Regions from separate parts of the Streptomyces sp. NPDC058295 genome, predicted to be linked through region 1. Evidence: riboswitches for the same ligand, from Rfam matches in the RefSeq annotation. Region 1 holds a riboswitch; each other region holds the start of a gene.
What was found. A riboswitch is a leader RNA that binds a small molecule or an ion and turns the genes downstream of it on or off. The one in region 1 is predicted to bind S-adenosylmethionine.
Positions count from the first base shown of each region.

Region 2: another riboswitch for S-adenosylmethionine. It lies ahead of ACFVYS_RS36700 (aminotransferase class V-fold PLP-dependent enzyme); the one in region 1 lies ahead of ACFVYS_RS21770 (amino acid ABC transporter permease).
Region 3: another riboswitch for S-adenosylmethionine. It lies ahead of thrC (threonine synthase); the one in region 1 lies ahead of ACFVYS_RS21770 (amino acid ABC transporter permease).

Region 1 is NZ_JBHVYO010000019.1:131,148-140,771, reverse strand. Features, by position in the region: gene ACFVYS_RS21780 (DoxX family protein) at 1-258, shown strand, start outside; gene ACFVYS_RS21775 (glutathione S-transferase C-terminal domain-containing protein) at 905-1,801, shown strand; SAM riboswitch class IV at 1,868-1,987, shown strand; gene ACFVYS_RS21770 (amino acid ABC transporter permease) at 2,383-3,363, shown strand; gene ACFVYS_RS21765 (amino acid ABC transporter ATP-binding protein) at 3,360-4,163, shown strand; gene ACFVYS_RS21760 (transporter substrate-binding domain-containing protein) at 4,236-5,258, shown strand; gene ACFVYS_RS21755 (GNAT family N-acetyltransferase) at 5,369-6,118, shown strand; gene ACFVYS_RS21750 (putative leader peptide) at 6,130-6,261, shown strand; gene ACFVYS_RS21745 (LLM class flavin-dependent oxidoreductase) at 6,383-7,585, shown strand; gene ACFVYS_RS21740 (NtaA/DmoA family FMN-dependent monooxygenase) at 7,605-8,981, shown strand; gene ACFVYS_RS21735 (LLM class flavin-dependent oxidoreductase) at 8,978-9,624, shown strand, end outside.
Region 2 is NZ_JBHVYO010000052.1:35,996-45,619, forward strand. Features, by position in the region: gene ACFVYS_RS36675 (heme-copper oxidase subunit III) at 115-735, shown strand; gene ACFVYS_RS36680 (c-type cytochrome) at 801-1,613, shown strand; gene ACFVYS_RS36685 (ubiquinol-cytochrome c reductase iron-sulfur subunit) at 1,610-2,671, shown strand; gene ACFVYS_RS36690 (cytochrome bc complex cytochrome b subunit) at 2,668-4,314, shown strand; gene trpD (anthranilate phosphoribosyltransferase) at 4,484-5,548, shown strand; SAM riboswitch class IV at 5,628-5,744, shown strand; gene ACFVYS_RS36700 (aminotransferase class V-fold PLP-dependent enzyme) at 5,924-7,285, shown strand; gene ACFVYS_RS36705 (Lrp/AsnC family transcriptional regulator) at 7,318-7,599, opposite strand; gene ACFVYS_RS36710 (rhomboid family intramembrane serine protease) at 7,596-8,378, opposite strand; gene ACFVYS_RS36715 (hypothetical protein) at 8,552-8,791, shown strand; gene ACFVYS_RS36720 (NYN domain-containing protein) at 8,861-9,624, shown strand, end outside.
Region 3 is NZ_JBHVYO010000006.1:235,195-244,818, forward strand. Features, by position in the region: gene ACFVYS_RS09200 (class I SAM-dependent methyltransferase) at 1-259, shown strand, start outside; gene ACFVYS_RS09205 (hypothetical protein) at 244-420, opposite strand; gene ACFVYS_RS09210 (hypothetical protein) at 468-686, opposite strand; partial or broken gene ACFVYS_RS09215 (DUF397 domain-containing protein) at 685-880, shown strand; gene ACFVYS_RS09220 (hypothetical protein) at 1,157-1,984, shown strand; gene ACFVYS_RS09225 (Uma2 family endonuclease) at 2,074-2,724, shown strand; gene groL (chaperonin GroEL) at 2,803-4,425, opposite strand; gene ACFVYS_RS09235 (cold-shock protein) at 4,771-4,977, opposite strand; gene ACFVYS_RS09240 (MoaD/ThiS family protein) at 5,431-5,706, opposite strand; gene thrC (threonine synthase) at 5,825-7,123, opposite strand; SAM riboswitch class I at 7,142-7,307, opposite strand; gene ACFVYS_RS09250 (glucosyl-3-phosphoglycerate synthase) at 7,478-8,422, shown strand; gene ACFVYS_RS09255 (trehalose-6-phosphate synthase) at 8,539-9,624, shown strand, end outside.

The DNA of each region.
Region 1 (9,624 bases):
TCCGTGATGCTGGTGGCGGGCCTGCTCGCACACCGCCGCAACGGCTTTTTCGTGTTCAAGGAGGGCTACGAGTACGTCCTCGTCCTGGGCGTCCTCGCGGTGGCGCTGGGGGCATGGGGCCCGGGGAAGTACGCGGTGGACGAGGCCGCGGACATCGGGGTGACCGGCTGGACGGGCGCCGGTGTGGTGCTCGGGGTGGGTGTCGTCGCGACGGCCGGGCTGCTGGCGGTGTTCTGGCGCCCCCGGCAGGAGAGCTGAGAAGGCGCCTCACGCGCGTCGGGTTCATCGGACCGGGCGGCGGCCAGGGAGCGGCCATGGCCCGCCGGATCGTCGAGGCGGGCTCCGCGACCACCCTGTGCGCCGGACGGCCCGCCGCCCTCGTCTCCTCGCCGCCCTCGCCCCCTTCGTCGGTGCCGCCGCCGAGGCCGTCGGCTCACCCGCCGAACCGGCGGCCGTCAGGGTGGCGAGGGCGCTGCCCGCGTGCGACCGAGCGTCCCCGGGCCGCCCACTCACAGCGGGCCCTCCCGGGGTGGCGCCGGTGCTCCGGTACTCACCTGGTGGACGCCCCCTTGACGGAGGCTCGAGGCGGATCGACACTCGGTTCGGGAATCCTAGTGAACGGGTAGGGAAACAATGGGGCGACTGGAGCCGACCACCGGCCGAGCGGGCCGCACGGCGTGGTCGTCACCCCTTCTCACCTCCCGCCGTCACATCGACCTGAAGCGCGTCTGCAGCGCCATCAGGTTCCAGGACTGAGCCGGGCCCGTCCCCGCGCCGAACCGCACCGGCGGTGTCCCGAGGACGCGGCCGCACCCGGCACGTGCGGACGAGATCCGCACCTCCCTCTTCGACGTCGCATCCGCCGCGCGCACGTCCCTCGTGCGTCCCGCCCCCGGGGAGAGTCATGTCCGTCACACCACTGGCCGCCCACCCGTCCACCCGGCCCGCCGCCGCCTTCCGGGGCCGGATCGGCCGGGACGCGCGCAGCGGCCACTACGCGGTGCCGCGCCGCTACCGCCTCCATCTGGCGGCGGCCGACCCCGACTGTCTGCGCATCGCCGTCACCCACAGCCTCCTCGGCCTGGAAAAGGCCTGCCCGGTCACCTTCCTGCCCGCCGTCCCGGACTGCCCCGACGGAGGCCACTCCGCGCTGCGTCCGCTGTACGACGCCAGCGCGCACCGGTACACCGGACCCGCCCTGGCACCCGTGCTCAGCGACGACTGGTCCGGGCGCATCGTCAGCAGCCACGGCCCCGACATCGCCCGGGACCTGGCCCGTCACTTCGGCGGCGGCCGGCCCACTCTGTACCCGTGCGGCGAGGAGTCGCAGATCGAGGCCGTCGAGCGGATGTGCGCCCAGGGCATCGAGGAGGCCGCGCAGCGCGCCGGAGCGGCCGACGCCGAGGTGGCGGAGCGCACCGCCGCCCTGGACACGCTGCTCACCACGCTCGGGGTGCTGGAGCGAGGGCTCGGTGCCCACGAACACCTGATCGGCGATCAGATCACCGCGGCCGACGTGGAGTTGTGGGTCGCCCTGGTCCAACTCGACACCGTGCACCGCTACCACCTGGACGCGGCCGCCGTGCACCGCATCGCCGACCACCCCGCGCTGTGGGCCTACGCCCGCCGGCTGGCCGCTCACCCGGCCTTCGGCGCCCACCTCGACCTGGACGCCATCGCCCGCCGCCACCACGCCCGTTGCCAGGGCCTGGAGGCCGCCGGCGCCGCCGTCCAGATCCTGGACTGGGAGACCCACGCGGCAGACGGTTCGGCGGTCCGACCGCAGGTCAACCGGCCCTGACCCGGTCCATCCACCGGACCGCCGTTGACATTCGTTCGGGCAACTGTCTTACTTACGGCCCAGAACGGTCATGAGCGTCAGCGACAAGCCCTGGCTAGCTGACCGGCAACCCTCGCTCCGCGGTGGGGTGCCCCAGGTGACGACCGGACCGACGTTTCGGTAATGACGTATCGGTAAGCGCGAGGGCCCCTCAGGGGCCGGAACAGTGATGGTGACGGACATGTACGCAGCTCATCGGACGGCGCCGCGTCGCCCCCGGGGCTGCGTACGGCCGTACCTCGACATCCTCGTCGCCAACCGCGCCGTCGACCTCCTTCGCGTGAACAGCGCACTGTGTACCGCACCGGGCCGTGCCCGCTGTCGGGGCTGAACGAACCCCTCGCACCGCAGCCCCGCCGCCGCGTTCCTGACGAACACCGCCCGAGCGGTGTGCCGTTGTCCGCCCCACCCCGGTCTCCTGTACGCATCCGTGCGCCATGCCCTGTTCGCGCCCTCGGAGCGGTCCCCGCCGCCCGACGCAGCGCGTCCGGCCACGCACGTCCGCCGTGACCCGGGGTGTCCCACTCCCGCCGGAGCCCCTCATGAGTGAACCCCCAGGCGCCGTGACCCTCGCCGAGCCCGCACCCGCCATCGACGTCCCGCCGGAGAAGCTCACCGCCCAGCGCGTGCAGCCGCTGCGCAAGCCCGGCCGCTGGATCGCCACCGCCGTGGCCCTGGTCCTGGTGGCGCAGTTCACGCACGGACTGATCTCCAACCCCTTCTACCAGTGGGACCGCTTCGGCTACTGGTTCCTGCGTCCTGTCATCCTCGACGGACTGCTGATCACCCTGGAAGTCGCCGCCTACAGCGCGGTGTTGGGACTCCTCGGCGGCATCCTGCTCGCCCTTGCCCGGCTGTCCAGGAGCCCGGTGCTGCGCGCGGTCAGCTGGACCTACGTCTGGGCGCTGCGCTCCATCCCGCTGATCGTGGTGCTGCTCTTCCTCTACAACTTCAGCGCCCTGTACCAGACCCTGAGCGTGGGGGTTCCCTTCGGCCCGGCGTTCTTCCGCTTCGACGAGTCCCGGCTGGCCACCGACATGGTGATCGCCGTCGTCGGCCTCAGCCTCAACGAGGCGGCCTACGCCGCCGAAGTGGTCCGCGGCGGCATCCTCTCCGTCGACCAGGGCCAGCACGAGGCGGCCGCCGCCCTCGGGCTGCCCAAGCGCTACCAGTTCTGGAAGATCGTCTTCCCGCAGGCCCTGCGGTCGATCACGCCGAACTACGTCAACCAGCTGATCGGCCTGGTCAAGTCCACCTCGCTGGTCTTCTACGTGTCCCTGCTCGACCTGTTCGGCACCGCGCAGACCATGGGGGCCACCTACCCCGGCGACATCGTGCCGCTGCTGCTGGTCGTCACCGTCTGGTACCTGATCCTGACCAGCCTCGTCTCCGTCGTCCAGTTCTACGTCGAGCGGTACTACGCCCGGGGCGCCACGCGTTCCCTGCCGCCGACGCCGCTCCAGAAACTGCGGACCGGTCTCACCGACCTGCGGGCCCGCATCCGCCGGGAGGCCGCCGTATGACCGCCGAGACCGTGCCGAGCGCCGACACCGCCGGGATCGTGCCCGCCGCCGTCGAGGTGCACGAGGTGCACAAGTGGTACGGCGCCCACCGGGTCCTGGACGGGGTGAGTCTGACCGTGCGGCCCGGCGAGGTCACCGTGATCCTCGGCCCGTCCGGCTCCGGCAAGTCCACCCTGCTGCGGGTCATCAACCACCTGGAGAAGCCCGAGATCGGCTACGTCAGCATCAACGGCGAGCTGATCGGCGTGCGCCGGCACGGCGAGCGGCTGCGCGAGCTGAGCGAACGGGCCATCCTGACCCAGCGCGGCCGGATCGGCTTCGTCTTCCAGAACTTCAACCTCTTCCCGCACCTGACCGTGCTGGACAACGTCGCCGCCGCGCCCACCGCCACCGGGCGACTCGCCAAGGCCGCCGCCCTGGAACTGGCCCGTGAACTCCTGGACCGGGTGGGCCTCGCCGACAAGGCCGGCGCCTATCCCCGGCAGCTGTCCGGCGGCCAGCAGCAGCGCGTCGCCATCGCCCGCGCCCTCGCGCTGCGCCCCGGCGTCATCCTCTTCGACGAGCCCACCTCCGCCCTCGACCCCGAGCTCGTGGGAGAGGTCCTCGCCGTCATCAAGGACCTGGCGACCAGCGGCACCACGCTCGTCATCGTCACCCACGAGGTCGGCTTCGCCCGCGAGGTCGCCGACCGGGTGGTCTTCATCGACGGCGGGAAGATCGTCGAGCAGGGCCCGCCCGGCGAGGTCCTCGACAAACCGCGGCACGAGCGGACCCGGGACTTCCTCAGCAAGGTGCTCTGACACCCACGCGCCCCAGGCTTCCCCCCACGCCACCACCCTCTCGCCCAGTCACATCAGTCACAAAGGATGGCCATGTCTGCCCACTTCACCCGACGCAGCCTGATTCGCGGCATCACCGCGGCGACCGCGGTCGCCACTCTCGCCACCGGGCTCGCCGCCTGCGGTGGTGAGACCGAGGCCGCCACCACGACCGACAGCGCGGCCGGCAGCGTGACCATCGGCCGGGTGTCCAACGGCGCCGCCAAGGAGACCGCCCTGAAGGTCTCCGAGGTCAAGTCCATCAGCGCCGAACTGCCCGACGCGATCAGGAAGAGCGGCAAGCTGAACATCGGCATCGGCGCCCTGCCCTCCGGCTTCGCCCCGCTCGCCTACGTCGGCGACGACCAGAAGACCCTCACCGGTGCCGAGCCCGACCTCGGCCGCCTGGTGGCCGCGGTCCTCGGCCTGAAGTCGGAGACGAAGAACTTCACCTGGGAGAACCTCTTCGTCGGCATCGACAGCGGCAAGGTCGACGTCGGCTTCTCGAACATCACCGACACCGAGGAGCGCAAGAAGAAGTACGAGTTCGCCTCCTACCGCCAGGACAACCTCGGCTGGGAGGTCGAGAAGTCCAGCACGTGGAACTTCGACGGCAACTACGAGAACCTCGCCGGTCTGACCGTCACCGTCGGCTCCGGCACCAACCAGGAGAAGATCCTGCTGGAGTGGAAGAAGAAGCTGGAGTCCGAGGGCAAGAAGCTCACCGTCAAGTACTACCCCGACCGCAACGGCATCTACCTGGCGCTCGCCAGCGGCAAGATCGACGCGTACTTCGGCCCCAACCCCGGCATCGCCTACAACGTCTCCCAGACCGCGGGCAAGGCCAACGCCACCCGCAACGCGGGCACCTTCTCCGGCGCCGGTGAGACGCTCCAGGGCCTGATCGCCGCCACCGCCAAGAAGGACAGCGGTCTCGCCAAGCCGGTCGCGGACGCCATCAACTACCTGATCGAGCACGGTCAGTACGCGAAGTGGCTGGCGGCCTACAACCTCTCCAACGAGGCCGTCGCCAAGTCCGAGGTCAACCCGCCCGGGCTGCCGCTGGACAACTCCTGATCGGACGTCACCACAACTGTGACGTACGCCGGTTGAGTGAGACACGACAGCAACGACAGCAACACGGCAACGACAGCAACACGGCAACGACAGGAAGGGACTCCGTCTCCGTGGCCACCTCGATCGACCTCCGCGGAGGCGGAGCTCCGACCACCACCCGCCCGCACCCCCTCGACAACGCCGTCTGGGCCGCGCTCGACGGCCCGCACGCCCACCTCGCCGACCGGGTCGGCCGCGCCGCCCGCTACCCGGCCGACGTCTACGCCTTCGCCGCCCTCGCCGACCCCGGGGACCCTGCCGCCTGGGCCGACCTGCTCACCCTCGTCGGCCCCGGAACGGCCGTACGCATCAAGCCCGTCGACCGCGTACCCGACGGCTGGGAGGTGACCGGCGGGGGAGAGGGCGTCCAACTCGCCGCCACCGAGGCGTTCCGCACCGAACCCGAACCCGAGGCCGTACGCCTCGGCCCCGACGACGTGCCGGAGATCCTCGACCTCGTCGCCCGCACCCGCCCCGGCCCCTTCCTGCGGCGGACCGTCGAGCTCGGCGCCTACCTCGGCATCCGCCACCGGGGCCGCCTGATCGCCATGGCCGGCGAGAGGCTGCGGCTGCCCGGCTGGACCGAGATCAGCGCTGTCTGCACCCACCCCGACCACCGTGGCAACGGCCTCGCCACCCAGCTGATCCGCGCGGTGGGCGACGGCATCCGCGCGCGCGGCGACACCCCGTTCCTGCACGCCGCCGTCGGCAACACCCCCGCGATCCGCCTCTACGAGTCCCTCGGCTTCACCCTGCGCCGCCGCTCGACCATCGTCTCGGTGCGCACACCGGGAACATCCGGCGATTTCACGGCGTTCTGACTGATGAAGAGATGTGTGAGGCGCCGCGCGGCGCCAGGAATGAGGGAGGTGCGGACGTGACCCACATACGCCACGCCGTACACCTCCACTCCCGGCCCCACATCGACCTTCAGCGCGTGGCCGGCGCGCTCTGTTGCTCCTGATCCTTCCCCAGCCTTCGGCCGGGTGGACCCCCGGCTCGACGCGCTCGCACCTCGCCGTGTGCCCGCGCCGTCTCCGCGCGCAGGCCGGCGCTCTCGTACGGACCTCCAGGAAGGCACCCTCGTGTCCTCGACCTCCTCCTCCCCGCTGCATCTCGCCGTCGCTCTGGACGGCACTGGCTGGCACCCCGCCTCCTGGCGCGAGCCCGTCGCCCGACCCCGTGAGCTGTTCACCGCCGGATACTGGGCCGACCTGGTCGCCGAGGCCGAGCGCGGACTGCTCGACTTCGTGACGATCGAGGACGGCCTCGGCCCGCAGTCCTCCCACTTCCTCGACCCGGACGACCGCACCGACCAGGTGCGCGGCCGGCTCGACGCCGTCCTCGTCGCCTCCCGCGTCGCCCCGCTCACCCACCACATAGGCCTGGTGCCGACCGTGGTGGCCACGCACACGGAGCCCTTCCACCTGTCCAAGGCGATCGCCACCCTCGACTATGTGAGCACCGGCCGCGCCGGCCTGCGCGTGCAGATCAGCGCCCGCCCCACCGAGGCCGCCCACTTCGGCCGGCGCACGATCCCCCGGATCGAGGCCTACGACGCCCCGGCCACCCAGGAGCTGGTGACCGAGCTGTTCGACGAGGCCGCCGACTACGTCGAGGTCGTGCGCCGCCTCTGGGACAGCTGGGAGGACGACGCGGAGATCCGGGACGTGGCGACGGGCCGATTCGTCGACCGCGACAAACTCCACTACATCGACTTCGAGGGCCGCCACTTCAGCGTCAAGGGGCCCTCCATCACGCCGCGCCCGCCGCAGGGCCAGCCGCTGGTCACCGCCCTCGCACACGACACGGTCCCCTACCGTCTGGTGGCCCGCGCCACCGACGTCGGGTATGTCACCCCGCACGACACCGGCCAGGCCCGTGCGATCGTCGCCGAGATCCGCGCCGAACAGGAACGGGCAGGGCGGGCGGCCGAGCCGCTGCACGTCTTCGCGGACCTGGTGGTCTTCCTCGACGACGACCCGGCCGAGGCCGCCGCCCGGCGCGACCGCCTCGACGCCCTCGCCGGCGAGGAGTACCGCAGCGACGCCCGCATCTTCGCCGGCTCGCCCGCCCAACTCGCCGATCTGCTCCAGGACTTCCAGGCGTCCGGGCTGACCGGCTTCCGGCTGCGCCCGGCCGTCGCCGGCCACGACCTCCCGGCCATCACCCGGGGTCTGGTCCCCGAACTCCAGCGCCGCGGCGCCTTCCGCCGTGCCTACGAGGCCGACACCCTGCGCGGGCTGCTGGGCCTGCCCCGCCCCGCCAACCGCTACGCCGCCGTCTGAGCGGGAGGGAGACCCCACCATGAGCAAGCCCCAGAAGCAGATCCATCTCGCCGCGCACTTCCCCGGCGTCAACAACACCACCGTATGGAGCGACCCGCGGGCCGGCAGCCATATCGAGTTCAGCTCCTTCGCCCACTTCGCGCGGACCGCCGAACGCGCCAAGTTCGACTTCCTCTTCCTCGCGGAGGGCCTGCGCCTGCGTGAACAGGGCGGCAAGATCTACGACCTGGACGTGGTCGGCCGCCCCGACACCTTCACGATCCTCGCCGCGCTCGCCGCCGTCACCGAGCGTCTCGGCCTGACCGGGACCATCAACTCCACCTTCAACGAGCCCTACGAGGTGGCCCGCCAGTTCGCCAGCCTCGACCACCTCTCCGACGGCCGTTCCGCGTGGAACGTCGTCACCTCCTGGGACGCATTCACCGGCGAGAACTTCCGCCGTGGCGGCTACCTCCCGCAGGATGAGCGGTACGCCCGCGCCAAGGAGTTCCTCGCCACCACGGGCGAGCTCTTCGACTCCTGGCAGGGCGACGAGATCGTCGCCGACCGGAGCACCGGCACCTTCCTCCAGGACGCCAAGGCCGGGGCCTTCGTCCACGAGGGCCGTCAGTTCGACATCCAGGGCCGGTTCAACGTGCCGCGCAGCCCCCAGGGCCGCCCGGTGATCTTCCAGGCCGGGGACTCCGACGAGGGCCGCGAGTTCGCCGCCTCGTCCGCCGACGCGATCTTCAGCCGGTACGCGGCCCTCGACACCGGCCAGGCCTTCTACACCGACGTCAAGTCACGGCTCGCCAAGTACGGCCGGCGCGCCGACCACCTGCTGATCCTGCCCGCCGCGAGCTTCGTCCTGGGCGACACCGACGCGGAGGCCGAGGAGATCGCCAAGGACGTGCGCCGCCAGCAGGTCAGCGGCGCCACCGCCCTCAAGCACCTGGAGTTCGTCTGGAACAGGGACCTGTCCGGCTACGACCCGGAGGGCCCCCTGCCGGACATCGACCCGGACCTCGGCGAGAGCCACATCGCGCGCGGCCGCGCCCAGGTCCGGATGTACCGCGACCCGCTGGCCACCGCCCGCGAGTGGCGTGAGCTCGCGGAGGCCAACGACTGGTCGATCCGCGACCTGGTCATCGAGACCGGCAACCGGCAGAACTTCGTCGGATCCCCGGCGACGGTCGCCCGGACGATCAACGAGTACGTGCAGGCCGACGCCGCCGACGGCTTCATCCTCGTCCCGCACATCACCCCGAGCGGCCTCGACGCGTTCGCCGACCAGGTCGTCCCGCTCCTCCAGGAACAAGGCGTCTTCCGCACCGAGTACGAGGGCACCACGCTCAGGGACCACCTCGGCCTCGCGCACCCGGACGAGGCAGGCGGAGCCGAGCGGGTGGCCTCGTGAAATTCCTCGCCATCACCCTGATCGTGCACCGCCCGGACCCGGTCACCGGCGTCCTGAAGTCCACGCAGGACCGCTTCCGCGAAGTGCTCGGCAACGCGCTGCTGGCCGAGGAACTCGGCTTCGACGGCTTCGGCGTGGGGGAGCGGCACGAGCGGCCGTTCCTCTCCTCCTCCCCGCCGGTGGTCCTGAGCCATGTCGCCGCCCTCACCCGCCGCATCCGGCTCTTCACCGCGGTGACGACCCTCAGCCTCCTCGACCCGGTCCGCGCCTACGAGGACTACGCCACCCTCGACCACCTCTCCGGCGGCCGCCTGGAGCTGATCATCGGCAAGGGCAACGGCGCCGCCCAGCGCGAGCTGTTCCAGGTCACGCCCGCCGACCAGTGGGAGCGAAACGCCGAGAGCTACGAGGTGTTCCGGCAGCTCTGGCGCCAGGACAAGGTCACCGCGGCGACCCGTTTCCGCCCGGAGCTGACGGACGCGGAGGTGTGGCCCCGGCCGTACCAGCAGCCCGTCCGGGTCTGGCACGGCAGCGCCACCAGCAGGGAGTCCGTCGACCTGGCCGCCCGCTACGGCGACCCGCTGTTCTCGGCGAACGTCACCCATCCCATCGAGCCCTATGCCGAGCTGATCCGGTACTACCG
Region 2 (9,624 bases), on a different contig from region 1:
ACGTCGTCAACACCGCTTGGAACACCACTTCGATGGGCCATACGGGCAGTACACACGGTGCGAACACTCCGAACGGCACCCCCCGGAGTGAGGGCGGGATAAGGGACCGACATAATGTCGGTCGTGGCGACAGCAACGACAGTAGAAACCGGGCACGCGCACCCGTCGGTCAATCGGCCGAACCTCACCAGTGTCGGAACCATCATCTGGCTGAGTTCCGAGCTGATGTTCTTCGCGGCCCTCTTCGCGATGTACTTCACCCTGCGATCGGTGACGGGTCCTGATCACTGGAAGGAAATGGCCGAGGCCCTGAACTTCCCGTTCTCGGCCACCAACACCACGATCCTGGTGCTCTCCTCGCTCACCTGCCAGCTCGGCGTCTTCGCCGCCGAGCGCGGGGACGTGAAGAAGCTCAGGATGTGGTTCATCGTCACCTTCATCATGGGTGCGATCTTCATCGGCGGTCAGATCTTCGAGTACACGGAGCTGGTGAAGAAGGACGGGCTCTCGCTCTCCTCCGACCCGTACGGCTCGGTGTTCTACCTGACCACCGGCTTCCACGGCATGCACGTGACGGGCGGCCTCATCGCCTTCCTGTTCGTCCTCGGGCGCACCTACGCGGCCAAGAGGTTCACCCACGAGCAGGCGACCGCGGCCATCGTCGTGTCCTATTACTGGCACTTCGTCGACGTCGTCTGGATCGGCCTCTTCGCCACGATCTACATGATCAAGTAGCCGGGCACGCTCGCTCCCGCACATCCCAAGCATCGACGCAGAAGATCCTGACACCGGGGTAATCCGTGAAAAAGCTCTCCGCACGACGACGCCATCCGCTGGCGGCGCTCGTCGTCCTACTCCTCGCGCTGGCGGCTACCGGGGGGCTGTACGCCGCGTTTGCGCCCGCGAGCAAGGCGCAGGCAGACGACACCGCCCAGTCCCTCGCCATCGACGAGGGCAAGAAGCTCTACGCCGTTGGCTGCGCAAGCTGCCACGGCACCGGCGGTCAGGGGACCTCCGACGGCCCGAGCCTGGTCGGCGTGGGCGCCGCGGCCGTCGACTTCCAGGTCGGCACCGGGCGTATGCCCGCGGCCACCTCGCAGGGCGCCCAGGTGCCCGCGAAGAAGGTCATCTACACGCAGGCCGAGATCGACCAGCTCGCCGCGTTCATCTCCTCCCTGGGCGCCGGCCCGTCCGTCCCGACCGACGCCGAGTACGGCCCGGAGGGTGCGGACATCGCCAAGGGTGGCGAGCTGTTCCGCACCAACTGCGCGCAGTGCCACAACTTCACCGGCAAGGGCGGTGCCCTCACCAAGGGCAAGTACGCTCCGACCCTCGAGGGCGTGGACCCGAAGCACATCTACGAGGCCATGCAGACCGGCCCGCAGAACATGCCTTCCTTCCCCGACACCACCCTGTCGGAGCAGAACAAGAAGGACATCATCGCGTACCTGCACGCGGTCAACAGCGACGAGACGAACAACCCCGGTGGTCTGGAGCTGGGCGGCCTCGGGCCGGTCAGTGAGGGCCTGTTCGCGTGGATCTTCGGTCTCGGTGCCCTGATCGCGGTAGCCGTCTGGGTCGCCGCTCGGACCGCAAAGGCCAAGAAGTCATGAGTAGCCAAGACATTCCAGAAGAGAACCTGCCCGCTGAGCAGGGCCACGCGCACGGCAGCGCCGTAGGCGTCGCGGACGAGCAGAACCCGTTCGCGGACCCGGGGCTGCCGCCTCACGAGCATCGCATCCAGGACATCGACGAGCGGGCCGCCAAGCGGTCCGAGCGTGCGGTCGCCTTCCTGTTCACGCTGTCGATGCTCGCCACGGTCGGTTTCATCGCCTCGTACGTGGCGATCCCGGCCGACAAGTCGATCTTCGTGTTCCCGATCGGCCACCTCAGCGCGCTGAACTTCGCGCTGGGTCTGACGCTGGGCACGGCGCTGTTCACCATCGGCGCCGGCGCGGTCCACTGGGCCCGCACCCTGATGTCCGACGTGGAGGTCGCCGACGAGCGGCACGCGATCGCCGCGCCCCCCGAGGTCCGTGCGAAGGTTCACGCGGACTTCAAGCAGGGTGCCAAGGAGTCCGCGCTCGGCCGTCGCAAGCTGATCCGCAACACGATGTTCGGCGCGCTCACCCTCGTGCCGCTGTCCGGTGTCGTGCTGCTGCGCGACCTCGGCCCGCTGCCCGAGGACAAGCTGCGTCACACGCTGTGGGCCAAGGGCAAGCTGCTCGTCAACATGAACACGAACGAGCCGCTGCGTCCCTCGGACGTCGCCGTCGGTTCGCTCACCTTCGCCAAGCCCGAGGGCCTGGAGGAGCACGACGAGGAGTTCCAGAACGAGATCGCCAAGGCGGCCCTGATGATCGTCCGGCTCCAGCCGGACAACATCAAGGACAAGCAGGAACTCGACTGGTCCTACCAGGGCATCGTGGCGTACTCGAAGATCTGCACCCACGTCGGTTGCCCGATCTCGCTGTACGAGCAGCAGACGCACCACGTGCTGTGCCCCTGCCACCAGTCCACCTTCGACCTCTCCGACGGTGCCCGAGTGATCTTCGGTCCCGCCGGCCACGCCCTGCCGCAGCTGCGCATCGGTGTGAACGACGAGGGCTATCTCGAGGCGCTCGGCGACTTCGAAGAGCCCGTCGGTCCTGCTTTCTGGGAGCGCGGATGAGCACGAACGAGAAGACCGAGAGCACCGAAGCCCGCGACCGCGGGAAGGCTCCGGCGGGCGAGCGGATCGCCGACTGGGCCGACGGCCGGCTGGGGATCTACTCCCTGGCCAAGGCCAACATGCGCAAGATCTTCCCCGACCACTGGTCGTTCATGCTGGGTGAGATCTGCCTCTACAGCTTCATCATCATCATCCTCACGGGTGTGTACCTGACGCTGTTCTTCCACCCGTCGATGAACGAGGTGGAGTACCACGGCAGCTACGTCCCGCTCCAGGGACAGCTGATGTCCGAGGCGTTCAGCTCGACCCTGCACATCTCCTTCGACGTGCGCGGCGGTCTGCTCATCCGGCAGATCCACCACTGGGCGGCGCTGATCTTCCTCGCCGGCATGTTCGTGCACATGATGCGGGTGTTCTTCACGGGCGCGTTCCGCAAGCCGCGTGAGATCAACTGGCTGTTCGGCTTCCTGCTGTTCGTCCTCGGCATGTTCACCGGTTTCACCGGTTACTCGCTCCCGGACGACCTGCTCTCCGGCACCGGTGTCCGCTTCACCCAGGGCGCGATCCTGTCGATGCCGATCGTCGGCACGTACATCTCGATGTTCCTGTTCGGCGGGGAGTTCCCGGGCCACGACTTCGTGGCGCGGTTCTACTCGATCCACATCCTGCTGCTGCCGGGCATCATGCTCGGGCTGGTGGTCGGCCACCTGATCCTGGTCTTCTACCACAAGCACACGCAGTTCGCGGGCCCCGGAAAGAGCAACAAGAACGTCGTCGGCATGCCGCTGCTGCCGGTGTACATGGCCAAGGCCGGAGGCTTCTTCTTCCTGGTTTTCGGTGTCATCGGGGTCATCGCGGGCATCGCGCAGATCAACCCGATCTGGGCCATGGGCCCCTACCGTCCGGACCAGGTGTCCACCGGCGCCCAGCCCGACTGGTACATGGGCTTCGCCGAGGGTCTGATCCGCTTCATGCCGGGCTGGGAGATCAACATCTGGGGCCACACCCTGGTCCTGGGTGTGTTCATCCCGCTGGTCCTGTTCGGTGTGCTGCTCGCGATTCTCGCGCTCTACCCCTTCATCGAGTCGTGGGTCACGGGCGACAAGCGCGAGCACCACATCCTGGACCGCCCGCGCAACGCCCCGACGCGCACCGCGCTGGGTGTCGCCTGGGTCACGATGTACATGATCATGCTGGTCGGCGGTGGCAACGACCTCTGGGCCACCCACCTCCACCTGTCGATCAACGCGATCACCTGGTTCGTCCGGATCTTCTTCATCGCCGGACCGGTCATCGCGTACATCGTCACCAAGCGGATCTGCCTCGGCCTCCAGCGCCGGGACCGGGACAAGGTGCTGCACGGTCGCGAGACCGGCACCATCAAGCGCCTGCCGCACGGTGAGTTCATCGAGATCCACGAGCCGCTCAGCCAGGAGCAGCTGCACACCCTCACGGCGCACGAGCAGTACGAGCCGGCCGCGATCGGCGCCGCCGTCGACGAGAACGGCGTCGAGCGCAAGGTGAAGGGCAAGGAGAAGCTCCGCGCCAAGATCAGCGGGGCGTACTTCGGTGAGGACCAGCAGATTCCGAAGGCCACCGTCGAGGAGTACAAGGAGATCACGAGCGGCCACGGCCACCACTGATCGCTGAGGCGTCGCCACGCCGCAGGAAAGGGCCCCGTCCGGTCTTCGGACGGGGCCCTTTGCCGTGCCCACGGGCTGGATAGGGTGGGGTGCACCTTGTCACGAGGCGCACGACGGCACACGACGTCCGACGTACCCGACGAACACGACGACACACGCAGGAGCGGCTATGAGCGCTGTGACCCCCGCTGGAGGCGACACCGCGGCGGGCCGTTCCTGGCCCGAGGTACTGAACGGTCTGCTGTACGGCCGCGACCAGGACGCCGACGCCACGTTCTGGGCGCTGGACCGGATCATGCGCGGCGAGGCGACCGACGCGCAGATCGCCGGGTTCGTGGTGGCGCTGCGGGCCAAGGGCGAGACCGTCGCAGAGATCAACGGGCTCGTCCGGGCGATGTACGAGCACGCCAACCTGATCGAGGTGCCCGGCCGGACCGTCGACATCGTCGGCACCGGAGGGGACGGCGCGAAGACGGTCAACATCTCCACGATGTCGGCGATCGTCGTGGCCGGCTCGGGTGCCACGGTCGTCAAGCACGGCAACCGGGCGGCGTCCTCCGCGTCCGGCGCCTCCGACGTCCTGGAGAAGCTCGGCGTCAATCTGGAGCTGACCCCGCGGCGGGTGGCCGAGGTGGCCCAGGAGGCCGGGATCACCTTCTGCTTCGCGATCAAGTTCCATCCGGCGCTGCGTCATGTGGGCGCCGCGCGCGGCCAGTTGGGCATCCGCACGGTGTTCAACGTGCTCGGCCCGCTGACCAACCCCGCCAAGGTGCGGGCCCAGGCGGTCGGGGTCGCGGACCCGCGGATGGCGCCGGTCGTCGCGGGCGTCTTCGCCGAGCGCGGCAACTCGTCCCTGGTCTTCCGGGGCGACGACGGTCTCGACGAGCTGACCACGACGGCCACGTCCCATGTGTGGGTCGTCCGCGACGGCAAGGTCACCGAGGAGACCTTCGACCCGCGTGACGTCGGGCTCGAACTGGTCCCGGTCGAGGCGCTGCGGGGCGGGGACCCGTCGTACAACGCGGAGGTCGCCCGCCGCCTGCTGGAGGGCGAGACGGGCCCGGTGCGGGACGCCGTGCTGCTGAACTCGGCGGCGGCGCTGGTGGCCCTGGAGCCGGGCTCCGGGACCCTTGCCGGGCAACTGCGCGACGGCATGGCCAAGGCGGCCGAGTCGATCGACTCGGGTGCGGCCAAACGGGCGCTGGACCGCTGGGTGGCCGCCACCCAGGCGTGACGGCTCTCCGCTGACCGTCGTCCCGCGATCCGGACACGGGTTGCGGGACGGCGATCACTTCACGTACGTTCCTGTATCAGGTCATGAGTGACAGTCATGAGGCCCCGGCCGACTGTCCGGCAACCCTCCGTCCGTGGCGGGGTGCCCCGGGTGAAGACCAGGTCGTAGGCAGCGAGGTCTACGGCAAGCGCGGACCCCTCGCACTCTTCTGAGTGAGTACCGCCAGGGGTCCTGGTCGTTCGAGGGAGCCTTCCGTGAGCAAGCGAATGCGATAGGGCGTAGAGCCCCGCCTCCGCACACCCCTTTCACTTCCTCCGTGCTAGAGCCATGTCCGCTCGCACGGCGGTTCCCCCTTGCCTCTCACGGGAGTTCGCCATGTCTGTCTCCACCGCTGCCGCCGCCCGTACCGTTTGTGCCCCGCTGCCCGTTCTCGGCCGGGATGTCACCGTCCCGCTCGTGACGGGCGGCGAGGTCACCTACGCGGCGCTCGACTACGCGGCCAGCGCCCCCGCCCTCCAGCGGGTCTGGGACGACGTGGCGGCCTACGCCCCGTACTACGGCAGCGTCCACCGGGGCGCCGGCTACCTCTCGCAGCTGTCCACGGACCTCTTCGAGAACGCCCGCAGGACGGTGACCGAGTTCCTGGACTGCCGCCCCGACGACCAGCTGGTCTTCACCCGCTCGACGACGGACTCCCTCAACCTGCTGGCGCGGGCCCTCCCGGCCGGCTGCCAGGTCTTCGTCTTCGAGACCGAGCACCACGCCTCGCTGCTGCCCTGGCAGGACGCCCGGGTCACCTACCTGGATGCCCCGCGCACCCCGCGCCAGGCCGTCGAGACGCTGGAGCGGGCCCTCGCCGACCGGGACCCCCACGGCCCGGCCCTGGTGTGCGTCACCGGCGCCTCGAACGTCACCGGCGAGCTGTGGCCGGTACGCGAGCTGGCGGCCGCCGCGCACGCCCACGACGCCCGGATCGTCCTGGACGCGGCCCAGCTGGCCCCGCACCACCCGGTCTCCGTGCGGGAGCTCGACGTCGACTGGATCGCCTTCTCCGGTCACAAGCTGTACGCGCCCTTCGGGTCCGGCGTGCTGGCCGGCCGCGCCGACTGGCTGGTGGCGGCCGACCCGTACCTCGCGGGCGGCGGCGCCAGCCGCAAGGTCACGCGGCGCGAGGACGGGGGAGTGGACGTGGAGTGGCACGAGAGCGCCGCCCGCCACGAGGCCGGCTCCCCGAACGTGATCGGCGCCTACTCCATCGCCTCGGCGTGCAAGGCCCTCACCGAGGCGGGCTTCGACAGCCTGGTCGCCCGGGAGGAGTACCTGATCGCGAAGGTGCGGGCCGGTCTGGCCGAGGTCCCGCAGGTGAAGGTGCTGTCCCTGTTCGGCGACGACGCCCCGCGGGTCGGCGTGATCTCCTTCGTCGTCGAGGGCTGGAACAGCTCCCACTTCGCCGCCGCCCTGTCCGCCGAGTACGGCATCGGGGTCCGCGACGGCCTCTTCTGCGCCCACCCCCTGGTCCGTACCCTGCTGGGCAGCGACCCCCGGAACCAGGGCGAGTGCGGCGCCCCCGAGGCGGCTCCCGGCGAGAAGTCGCTCAACGCGATCCGGGTGAGCTTCGGCGCGGGAACCCCGGACGAGCACGTGGAGCGCTTCGTGAGCGCGGTGCGCGAACTGGTGAGCGAGGGCGCGCGGTGGCAGTACCGGACGGAAGACGGCCGCTGCGTGCCCGCGGTCTGAGCGACGGTCCGCCGGGAGGCGGTGTCAGCCGGTCAGGAGTCCAGCCCGATCGCGAACGCCGCCTCCAGGTCGTGCTGCGAGTAGGTGCGGAAGGCGACGTGCGTGTCCGTGCCCTCCACCCCGGGGATCTTGCTGATGCTGCCCGGGATGACCTCCGCCAGGTCCTCGTGCTCCTTCACCCGCACCATGGCGATCAGGTCGTACGTCCCGGTGACGGAGAAGACCTCGCTGACGGAGTCCAGCGAAGCGATCCGCTCCGCGATCTCGGGAATCCGGTCCACGCTGGTCTTGATGAGGACGATCGCGGTGATCACGGCTGGTTCTCTCCCTCGGGAGCCGGAGCTGGGGCGGGCTTCACTCTAGTCGCCCGCCCGTCCCCCACCGCCGCCCTTCCCGGGCCGCCCTTCGGGCGCCCCATTCCGAAACGGGCCCACGCGTAGAGGAGTCCCAGGCCGAAGCCCACCAGGTGCGCCAGATAGGCCACCCCCGGCCCCTGGGCGGCCCGCCCCGCCGCCACCCACTGCAGGGCCGCCCAGAAGGGCAGCACGACCCACGCGGGGAAGCGCAGCGGCAGGAAGAACAGGAACGGCAGGAGACTGGTCACCCGCGCCCGGGGGAACAGATACAGAAACGCGCCGAGGACCGCGGAGATCGCCCCGGAGGCGCCGACCAGGGACTGCGACGACTCGGCGTTGGCGGCGGCGTAGCCCAGCAGGGCCAGGTAGCCGCAGCCGAGGTAGAAGAACGTGAACTCGACGCGGCCCATCCGGTCCTCGGTCATCGTCCCGAAGACGTAGAGGAAGAGCATGTTGCCCAGCAGGTGCACCCAGCTGCCGTGGACGAAGAGGGCCGTGGCCGGGGTCAGGGCGGCCCGTGGCGCGCCCTCGAAGAGCTCGCCGGGCACCACGCCCCAGCGCCGGAAATAGGCGCGCTGCGCCGCCAGCAGCTCGTCGCCGGAGCCGTACGACGGATTGAAGCCCGAGGCGGGCCCGATCAGGAAGATCAGGCAGCACAGGGCGATCAGTGCGTAGGTCACCGGCGCCGGGCGGTTGCGGACCACCCTGCCGACCGTCCCGTTCCAGTCGCCGATCATGAGAACAAAGCATGACGTAAGCAGACGCACTCGTCCGGACCGCCTCGCCGCCGCGGACGGATGGGCGGCGAGTACCCGCCAGGCCGTAGGGTTACGAGCCATACGCGCGGGGGAGCCTCCGGCCCGACCCCGACAACCGGAAGCACGACACTAGAAGGAAGCGGATAGCCACGATGACGGTTCCCCTGCCGACCGCCGCGACGCGGTGGCGCTGCACGCTCTGCGGCAACCTCACGCGGTTCGACGTGACGCGCTCGTCGAAGGTCGTCGAGTACGTGCACCTCGACCTCGCCGGTGAGCCGAAGGTCGAGGAGCGCGAGGTGGTCAGTGAGACCATCGAGTCGGTGCGGTGCCGCTGGTGCAACGCCGTGGACCAGGTGGAACTCGTGGATCGGCCGGGCGCCGGTTCCTGACGATGGGGGTCCCCCCGCTCGAGCGAAGCCGAGAGTGGGGGAGGCCCGCACAGTATTGGGGTGTGACGGATGGTGGAGAGCGCAGGCGGGGGGCCGGGCGACGGCGCCGCCGAGATGCTCGACCGTCCGCTGCCGGACGGCGTGCGGCGCAGGGTCGTACAGATCGTCTCCGACGGCTTCGGCGGGCTGACCGTCGGCGAACTGCCCGTCCAGTTGCGGCAGTACGCCCGGTTCGCACCCAACCGGCGGGCGAAGTTCGCGGGCAACGCGATGGCCGCCGCGCTGGAGACCGATCCGCTCTTCCGGCAGCGCATCGCCGAGAAGTTCAGAGAGGCCCAGCCGGAACTCGCCGGCGCTCTCGACTCCGGCTCGCCGACCCCGGCCGCGGACCCGCACGAAGTGGCGGCCGCGGCCTATGTGCTGCGGCCCACCGGCTGGGTGAAGCTGGTCACCGCGGCCGGTGAGGAGGCCCAGCGGGCGGACGCCGAGCGGGCCGGCGAGGAGAGCCGGGCCGAACTGGAGCGGCTGCGCGAGGAGCTCGACCGCGCCCGTGAGCAGTCCCGGGCGGGCAGCGAGGGGCTGCGCGCCGAACTGGACGCCACGAAGAAGGAAGCGGAATCGCTCCATCGCAAGCTGCGGTCGGCCCTCAGCGACGTGAAGCGGGGCGAGGCGGCGCTGCGCAAGGTGCGCGGCGAGCTGGAGACCGTACGCGCCGAGGGGCAGACCCAGGTGTCGGCCGCGGAGAGCGAGACCCGGCGGCTGAAGGCGCGGCTCGGCGAGGTGGAGGCGGCGCTGGAGGCCACCCGGCGGGCGGCGCGCGAGGGGCGCAGCGT
Region 3 (9,624 bases), on a different contig from region 1:
CTGGCTGACCGAGGACGGCCTGCTGGCCGCGCACTTCGACCCGGAGTCGATACGCCACGCCGACGGAACGACGGCCGCGAAGCCGGCGGTGTCGGCCCTGCGCGCGGCAGGCTACGAGTACAGCCCCCGTCACCACCGCCTCACCCTCCACGGCGGCCGCCCCGTAGACCTCCCCTTCCACTACCTCGGCGCGGACCCGTCCGCCGGCCCCAACTACACGGGCCAGCCCGCGGTCGCCTCCTACTACACCGCGTCCTGACCGACGGCCGCCTCACGGAAGCGGGTGTCACGGTTCAACCGGCGCACCCGCTCCCGCAGCACCTCGGCGGGCGCCGCCTCTTCCACGTCCTCCGGCAGACAGTCCCACTCCCGCCCGCCACCCACCGGCCGCAGCACCACCCGGCCTCCCAGCCGTTCCATGAGCTCCCCGATCCACCCGCTCCGCGCATCCAGGACGTACTCCCCGCTCACTCGCCGGCCCCCGCCCCTCGCAGCGCCGCGGCCAGCCGCGAGGCCACGCCCAGGTTGCAACGACCCAGGTCCACCAAGGCGTGCGGGTCACCGTGCGCGCCCGAGACCGGGTCGATCCGCAGCGACGGCAGGATGATCGCCTCCTCCAGGCAGCAGCGCTTTCGCCTCAGGATTCGTTGGCCCTCGTCGAATCGGTGGCGCGGGATTACGAACATGGAACACAGCCCTGAGTACGGAATGACCTGGCGCAAGTCCAGCTACAGCCGGTGACGGCGGCGACTGCCTGGAGGTCGCCCCCGGCCACCCCACCCTCGTCCCCGTCCGTGACTCCAAGGCCCCCCTCGGCCCGAAGCTCGTGTTCCGGGCCGAGGCGTGGTCCGCGTTCGTGGAGAACCTCAAGGTGGACTGATCCGCACCCGCCCCGAAGCTCAAACGCCCAGCGCCGAGCCCTCTTTGCAAGGAACGGGTCAGGGGTCTCAACCCACCCTCCCACCCGGTGAGTTGACGCGGAGCGACCGACTTGCCACGGAAGGTCACCACGCTCTAGCGTGCGCATAACGAAACAGCCCCCGCCAGGTGCGCCAACACCTGCGGGGGCTTGACCTACAAGATCGAAAGCAGTCGATCCGTGGCTGACGCCAAGCTTAGTGCCGCCTCCCCGCCTGCGCACGTATCCCCGCACCCGATGGCCAATCCGGGTTACGGAAAACGCTCCGCACCGGGCCAACTCCGCCGCACCAATCACGACTTCGCGCACCTCCCGCCCCGCGAGGCGGCCATCGCCGCGTACCTCGACCGTCTCCCCGACGGCACCGACATCTCCGTGAAGACGCTGGCCAAGCAGCTCCCGTACGGACAGTGCGCCCTCCGCACCGCCCTCAACCGCATCCAGCAGGCCGGGCACTTGAGGCGGGGCCGGGAACGCATGGCGACCGCTTCGGGCGAGTCCCGCTGGATCACCCGAACGTGGTTCACCCGTACCGCGCGCGACGACCGCTGGTGGGTGACCTTCACACGAGGTGACGTACCGGAAGACGCGCCGGACCCCGAACGAACCCGGCCCGCCACCCGCTCCCGCGCCCACATCCTGCTCGCCGCCCTCGGCCGCACGGCACCCGCCCTCTCCCTCTCCGCAGCCGACTGCGCGCAGCTCGCCCCGATGGTGGAGGAGTGGTTCGCACGCGGGGCCACCGAAGACACGCTCCTCTCCGCTCTCACCGCCGGCCTGCCGACCCCGGTCCACAGCCCCGCAGCCCTGCTCCGCCGCCGCCTGACGGACAAACTCCCACCGGAGCCGCCCGCCCCACGCCCGCCCCGCCGGATGCTGGAGTGCGCGGAGTGTCGTGTCCCGGGCCGCCCCGAAGCGCTGCCGGGGGGCGTATGCAGCGGCTGCCGGGGTGCACGCGCCCACGCCCACGCCAATGCGCCCCTGCCCGCTGCGGCCATCCACGCCCACGCGACAAAGATCCGTGCGGCGATGTCTCTGCAGCAACAGGAAAGGACACCCGTATGACAGCTCCCACGGTCCGACGAGACCACACCGGGGCACGATGGAAGGAAGGAGGCGACGCCATGACCCCTGACACCGCTGAACGCCCGCAGATGTCCGTCGAGGACTTCGAGGAACTCGTCGACAAGGCTCCGAGGGAGCTACGGAACCGGCTGGAGTTCCTCGGCGGGAGGCTGTGCATCCGGCACGGGCCGCTCGACGTCGACGAATTCGAGGAGCTGGCCGAGGCCGCGCCCGAAACCGTGCGGCTTGAGTACATCAACGGGAAGGTAGTGGTAAAGGCCATGCCGGACGGCAACCACGGCGAGATCTTCATGTGGCTGCTGCGTCAGTGCATGCAACAACGCCCCGAGCTGAACCTCATGCCCGAGCGGGGCGTCAAAGCCGAGGCCTACCGCAAGGGACGCGCCCGGGCGGACGGGTTCCTCGCCCCGGTGGACCACTTCAGGGGTCACGGCGAGTGGTCCGAAACCGACGGCGCCCTCATGGCCGTGGAAATCACCTCTCACGACCGTGACACCGACCAGCGCGACCGTAAGGACAAGCCCGTCGGTTACGCGGAAGCCGACATCCCCGTCTACCTCCTCATCGACCGCGACAACAACACGGTCGTCGTGTACAGCGAGCCCAAAGACGGCCGCTACCAGCAGTCCCCGTCCTACCTTTGGGGCGCCACAGTGCCACTCCCGCCCCCGGTGAGCATCACTCTCGACACCGAAGCGCTCAAGAACTACGCCGACTGAAACGCCCGAAGGCGGCACCCCCCGTTTCCGGGAAGTACCGCCCTCGGTCGAAGGACAGGCGATCAACCGTGAGGTCGATCAGAAGTCCATGTCACCGCCCGGCATGCCGCCGCCGGCCGGCGCGGACGCCTTCTCCGGCTTGTCGGCGATGACGGCCTCGGTGGTGAGGAACAGCGCGGCGATGGAGGCCGCGTTCTGCAGCGCCGAGCGCGTGACCTTCGCCGGGTCGATGATGCCCTCGGCGATCATGTCGACGTACTCGCCGGTCGCGGCGTTGAGGCCGTGACCGATGGGCAGGTTGCGGACCTTCTCGACGACGACGCCACCCTCGAGACCACCGTTGACGGCGATCTGCTTCAGCGGGGCCTCGAGCGCGATGCGCACGGCGTTCGCGCCGGTCGCCTCGTCACCCTCGAGGTCCAGCTTCTCGAAGACGGAGGACGCCTGGATGAGGGCCACGCCACCACCGGCGACGATGCCCTCCTCGACGGCGGCCTTCGCGTTGCGGACGGCGTCCTCGATGCGGTGCTTGCGCTCCTTGAGCTCCACCTCGGTGGCGGCACCGGCCTTGATGACCGCGACACCGCCGGCGAGCTTCGCCAGGCGCTCCTGCAGCTTCTCGCGGTCGTAGTCCGAGTCGCTGTTCTCGATCTCGGCGCGGATCTGGTTGACCCGACCGGCGACCTGGTCCGAGGAGCCGGCACCGTCGACGATGGTGGTCTCGTCCTTGGTGATGACGACCTTGCGGGCCTTGCCGAGCAGGTCGATGGTCGTGTTCTCGAGCTTGAGACCGACCTCCTCGGAGATGACCTCGCCACCGGTGAGGATGGCGATGTCGTTCAGCATCGCCTTGCGGCGGTCGCCGAAGCCCGGGGCCTTGACCGCGACGGACTTGAAGGTGCCGCGGATCTTGTTGACGACCAGCGTCGACAGGGCCTCGCCCTCGACGTCCTCGGCGATGATCAGCAGCGGCTTGCCGCCCTGCATGACCTTCTCGAGGAGCGGGAGCAGGTCCTTGACGTTCGCGATCTTGGAGTTCGCGATCAGGATGTACGGGTCGTCGAGGACGGCCTCCATACGCTCCATGTCGGTGGCGAAGTACGCCGAGATGTAGCCCTTGTCGAAGCGCATGCCCTCGGTGAGCTCCAGCTCCAGACCGAAGGTCTGGGACTCCTCGACGGTGATGACGCCTTCCTTGCCGACCTTGTCCATCGCCTCGGCGATGAGCTCGCCGATCTGGGTGTCGGCGGCGGAGATGGAGGCCGTGGAAGCGATCTGCTCCTTGGTCTCGACATCCTTGGCCTGCTCGAGCAGGGCACCGGAGACGGCCTCGACGGCCTTCTCGATACCGCGCTTGAGGGCCATCGGGTTGGCGCCGGCGGCTACGTTGCGCAGGCCTTCCTTGACCAGGGCCTGGGCAAGGACGGTCGCGGTGGTCGTACCGTCACCGGCGACGTCGTCCGTCTTCTTGGCGACTTCCTTGACCAGCTCGGCGCCGATCTTCTCGTACGGGTCCTCGAGCTCGATCTCCTTGGCGATGGAAACACCATCGTTGGTGATCGTGGGTGCGCCCCACTTCTTCTCGAGGACGACGTTGCGGCCCTTGGGGCCGAGCGTCACCTTCACGGCGTCCGCGAGCTGGTTCATGCCGCGCTCGAGGCCGCGCCGTGCCTCCTCGTCGAACGCGATGATCTTGGCCATGTGAAGTGGTCCTCCCGGACTGGGGTGGATTGCTCCGGACCGCGCTGGCGCCCGCGACGGACGGCTCGCCGGCCTCGTGGTTCCTTGCCCCACCTGGCCTGCGGGCCTCACCGACCCGGTCCTCGTTGTCACTCTCACCTTCAGAGTGCTAACGCCAATGATTAGCACTCGACCCATGAGAGTGCAAGCGCCTCCACCGGACCCGTGCCCTTCCGGACACCCCTCACGGACGTCCCGCCGACGCCTCGCGGACGCCCCCGGACAGACCGAAGGGCTCGCCCCCCGTGGGAGTGCGAGCCCTTCGTCAGTTGTACAGAAGAACGACGCTTTCAGTCGGCGCGTGCTTCAGCCGGTCGCGAGCCGGACCATGTCCGCCTGCGGCCCCTTCTGACCCTGCGAGATCTCGAAATCGACCCGCTGACCCTCTTCCAGGGTGCGGTAGCCGTCCATCTGAATCGCGCTGTAGTGGACGAAAACATCCGCACCACCGTCGACCGCGATGAAGCCGTACCCCTTCTCCGCGTTGAACCATTTGACGGTGCCCTGAGCCATGCCTAACTCCCCTATTACTGGCCCTTGCACGGACCCACACTTCGCGGACCCGGGTCAGACCTCACCCCCCGGTTGGCTTGGGGGCGTGCGCCGGAACGCGTCGACCGCGGCCGAATGTATCTGTCCAACTGCCCTCTGCAACAGGTCACTTGGACGAGAATTCCGGACGGGCGGGATCCGTAATGTGGCGAGAATTCGCCTGAATTAAGGGCAAGTCGGGCCCTACATATGCCGCAAAAGCCACAAAAGAGGCGCACACATTGGCTGCTTCTTGTCGGGCGCGGGGCAGAAATAAAAGGCTCCGGATCCGGTGATCCGGACCGGGTTCCCCAACTGTACCGCGCTCAACCACACTGAATTGCCCCCTCCGCTTCTATCGCGGAGAGGGCAATTCGATGAACGCTCGGTAATCGCTGTTACCGACGGTTACTACCGATGGGTACTGAACTACGGTCAGCCACCCGCGACGGCCGGGATGATCGAGACGCCGGCGCCCTCCGGCGTGGCCGTCTCCAGACCCTGCTCGAAGCGGACGTCGTCGTCGTTCACGTACACGTTGACGAACCGGCGCAGCTTGCCCTGGTCGTCCAGGACCCGGGCGGCGATGCCGGTGTGGTTCTTCTCCAGGTCCGCGATGACCTCACCGAGGGTCGTGCCCTCGGCCTTCACCTCGGCGGCGCCGCCCGTGTAGGTGCGCAGGATGGTGGGGATGCGGACGGTGACGCTCATGACTTTCGACCTCCGGTCAGGCGGAGCGCCCCAGAGGGGCGCGGGGCTGTCTGGATCGTGCGGCTGCCGGCGCGTGGGCGCGACCGGCCCCACGGCCCGCAGACGAACAACAAATCTCTCAGCCGAGACCCGCGTCCCGGAACGACTCCAGGGTCGGGCGAATGGTCGCGGTCAGGCCGGCGTCGGCCACCGCGTCCAGCGTCTTCAGACCGTCGCCCGTGTTCAGCACGACGGTGGTGAGCGTCGGGTCGAGCAGACCGCTCTCGATCAGCTTGCGCGTCACGCCCACCGTCACACCACCGGCGGTCTCCGCGAAGATGCCCTCGGTCCGCGCCAGCAGCTTGATCGCGTCGACGATCTGCTCGTCGTTCACGTCCTCCACCGCGCCGCCGGTGCGCCGCGCGATGTCGAGGACGTACGGACCGTCCGCCGGGTTGCCGATGGCCAGCGACTTGGCGATGGTCTTCGGCTTCTGGGGGCGGACCACGTCGTGCCCGGCCTTGTAGGCCACGGACACCGGGGAGCAGCCCTCGGCCTGCGCGCCGAAGATCTTGTACGGCCTGTCCTCGACCAGCCCGAGGTTGATCAGCTCCTGGAGGCCCTTGTCGATCTTCGTGAGCTGGGAGCCGGAGGCGATCGGCACGACCAGCTGGTCCGGCAGCCGCCAGCCGAGCTGCTCGCAGATCTCGTACGCCAGCGTCTTGGAACCCTCGGCGTAGTACGGCCGCAGGTTGACGTTGACGAAGCCCCAGCCCTCGCCCGCCGAGTCGCCGATGAGCTCGGAGCAGAAGCGGTTGACGTCGTCGTAGTTGCCCTCGATGCCGACGAGTTCGCCGCCGTAGATCGCGGCCATGACGACCTTGCCCTGCTCCAGGTCGTGCGGGATGAACACGCAGGACCGGAAGCCCGCCCGGGCGGCGGCGGCGCCGACGGCACCGGCCAGGTTGCCCGTGGAGGAGCAGGAGAGCGTGGTGAAGCCGAACGCGCGGGCGGCCTCGATGGCCTGGGCGACGACCCGGTCCTTGAAGGAGTGCGTCGGGTTGCCGGAGTCGTCCTTGACGAAGAGCTTGCCGGCGTCGACGCCCAGTTCACGGGCGAGGTTGTCGGCCTGGACGAGCTTGGTCCAACCGGGGTTGATGTTCGGCTTGTCGGCCACGTCCGCGGGGACGGGCAGCAGCGGCGCGTAGCGCCAGATGTTCGCGGGCCCCGCCTCGATGCGCTTGCGGAGCTCCTCCGTGTCGTAGGAGGAGAAGTCGTAGGCGATCTCGAGCGGGCCGAAACACTCCTCGCAGGCGAAGAGCGGGCCGAGGGGCACGCGGTGGCCGCACTCGCGGCAGCTCAACGCGGCGGCCGGACCGAGATCGACAGCAGAGGACGTCGTAGAGTCGGTGGTGCTTGCAACAGTCTGCGCAGCCATGTGAGGCGAGGCCCTTTCTCCTCATCTTCCTCACGACGCATCTCGCCGTGAGACGGATTTGGCACCTTCCCGAGCCGGGAGCCTCGCGAAGCGATCACCACGTGGATCAGTGATCGTTACGAGACCGGCTGGAGGGTTGCCGGGGCTTCATCGGGCCGTATCCCTCTGCCCCTCTGGATGAGCGGTATGAAGTTGTGAACGGGGGGCGACCTCGGACATGCGATGGTCATCCGCGTTGTTCAAGACTGTAACCGAAGGCCAGGACAGTTGAGATAGTCGTCCGAACCGCGAGATGGATCACACGGTCACCTTCCGTGCACCCGGTGTGATCACGACAGTGAGGAGCCGCAGACTGTGCTTCGAGAAACTGAGCGCTGGCTGGCCACCCGCTCCTGGTCCGCGTCCGATCGTCCGCTCCACCGGATCCTGGCCGCGAAGCGCGCCACGAACCAGTCGGTGTCCGTCGTCCTGCCCGCGCTGAACGAGGAGGAGACGGTCGGTGACATCGTCGCGGTCATCCGGCACGACCTCATGCACCAGGTCCCGCTCGTCGACGAGATCGTCGTCGTCGACTCGGGATCGACCGACCGTACGTCCGAGGTGGCCGCGGCGGCCGGCGCGCGGGTCGTCCACCGGGACGACATCCTGCCGCGGATACCGGCCGTGCCCGGCAAGGGTGAGGTCCTGTGGCGCTCCCTGCTGGTCACCACCGGGGACATCGTCTGTTTCATCGACGCGGATCTGAGGGAGTTCTCCTCGGACTTCGTCTCGGGGATCGTCGGCCCGCTGCTCACCGACCCCGGGGTGGATCTGGTCAAGGGCATGTACGACCGTCCGCTGGGCGGCGCGGCCGGCCAGGGCGGCAGGGTCACCGAGCTGATGGCCCGACCGCTGCTGAACATGCACTGGCCGCAGCTGGCCGGGTTCGTGCAGCCGCTCGGCGGCGAGTACGCGGCCCGCCGCGGCCTGCTGGAGCAGCTGCCCTTCCCCGTCGGCTACGGCGTGGAGCTGGGCATGCTGGTGGACGCCCTGCACCTGGTGGGCCTGGACGCCCTCGCCCAGGTCGACATCGGTGTGCGCAAGCACCGTCACCAGGACGGGCAGGCGCTGGGCCGGATGGCGGCGGCGATCTACCGCACCGCCCAGCTCCGGCTGGCCCGCGGGCACCTGATCCGCCCGTCCCTCACCCAGTTCGAACGGAGCACGGACGGCTTCGAGCCGCGCACGTACTCCGTGGACACCGAGGAACGGCCGCCGATGGCGGAGATCGCGGAGTACGCGACCCGCAAGGTCGCGTGACCGCGGGACGGGCCGTATACGGCATGGCGCCGACAGCGGCGACACGGCCGGACACGGCCCGTCCACGCAGCGCGACCGTACGTTTGAGCGTTTCCCGACCGGGCTAGGTTGGGCATATGGCTTCCACGCACGACACTGCCGCCCGGGCCGCCGAGGTGCTGGTCGCGTCCAATCGCGGTCCGGTCTCCTACGAGTTGCGCGAGGACGGCTCGCTGCACGCGAAACGCGGCGGCGGCGGGCTGGTCTCCGGCCTGTCGGCCATCGGACCCGAGGCGGGCGCCCTCTGGGTGTGCTCGGCGCTCTCCGACGGCGACCGGGAGGCGGTCCGGCGCGGCGTCGGCGAGGAGGGCGTGCGCATGCTCGCCGTTCCGGCCGACGTGCACACCGACGCGTACAACGGCATCGCCAACTCCGTGCTGTGGTTCCTCCACCACCTGCTCTACCAGACACCGCTGGAGCCCGCCTTCGACGCGGAGTTCCGCCGCCAGTGGGCATCGTACGAGGCCTACAACCGGGCGTTCGCGGAGGCGCTGGCCGAGGAGGCGGCGGACGGCGCGGCGGTCCTCGTCCAGGACTACCACCTGTGTCTGGTGCCGGGAATGCTGCGTGAGCTGCGCCCCGACCTGCGCATCGGCCACTTCTCGCACACGCCGTGGGCGCCGGTGGACTACTTCGCGCTGCTGCCGGGGGACATCCGCGAGCAGCTGCTGCACGGCATGCTGGGCGCGGACCGCCTGGGCTTCCTCACCCGGCGCTGGGCGGACGCGTTCACCGCGTGCTGTGCGGAGTTCGCCGGCGGTCCCGGCAAGACGCGGATCGGCGTGCACGGTCTCGGCGCGGACGCCGACTTCCTGCGCGAGCGCTCGCACCGGCCGGACGTCGACGAGCGCATGGCGGCGCTGCGCGCGGAGATCGGCGAGGGCCGCAAGACGATCGTCCGCGTCGACCGCACCGAGCTGTCCAAGAACATCGTGCGCGGGCTGCTGGCCTACCGGCAGCTGCTCGACGACCACCCGGAGTGGCGCGAGCGGGTCGTCCACGTGGCCTTCGCCTACCCCTCCCGCCAGGACCTCGCCGTCTACCGCGACTACATGGCCGAGGTGCGGCGCCTGTCCGAGGAGATCAACGACGCCTACGGCACGCCCGGCTGGACCCCGGTCCTGCTCAACCTCAAGGACGACTTCGCCCGCTCCCTCGCCGCC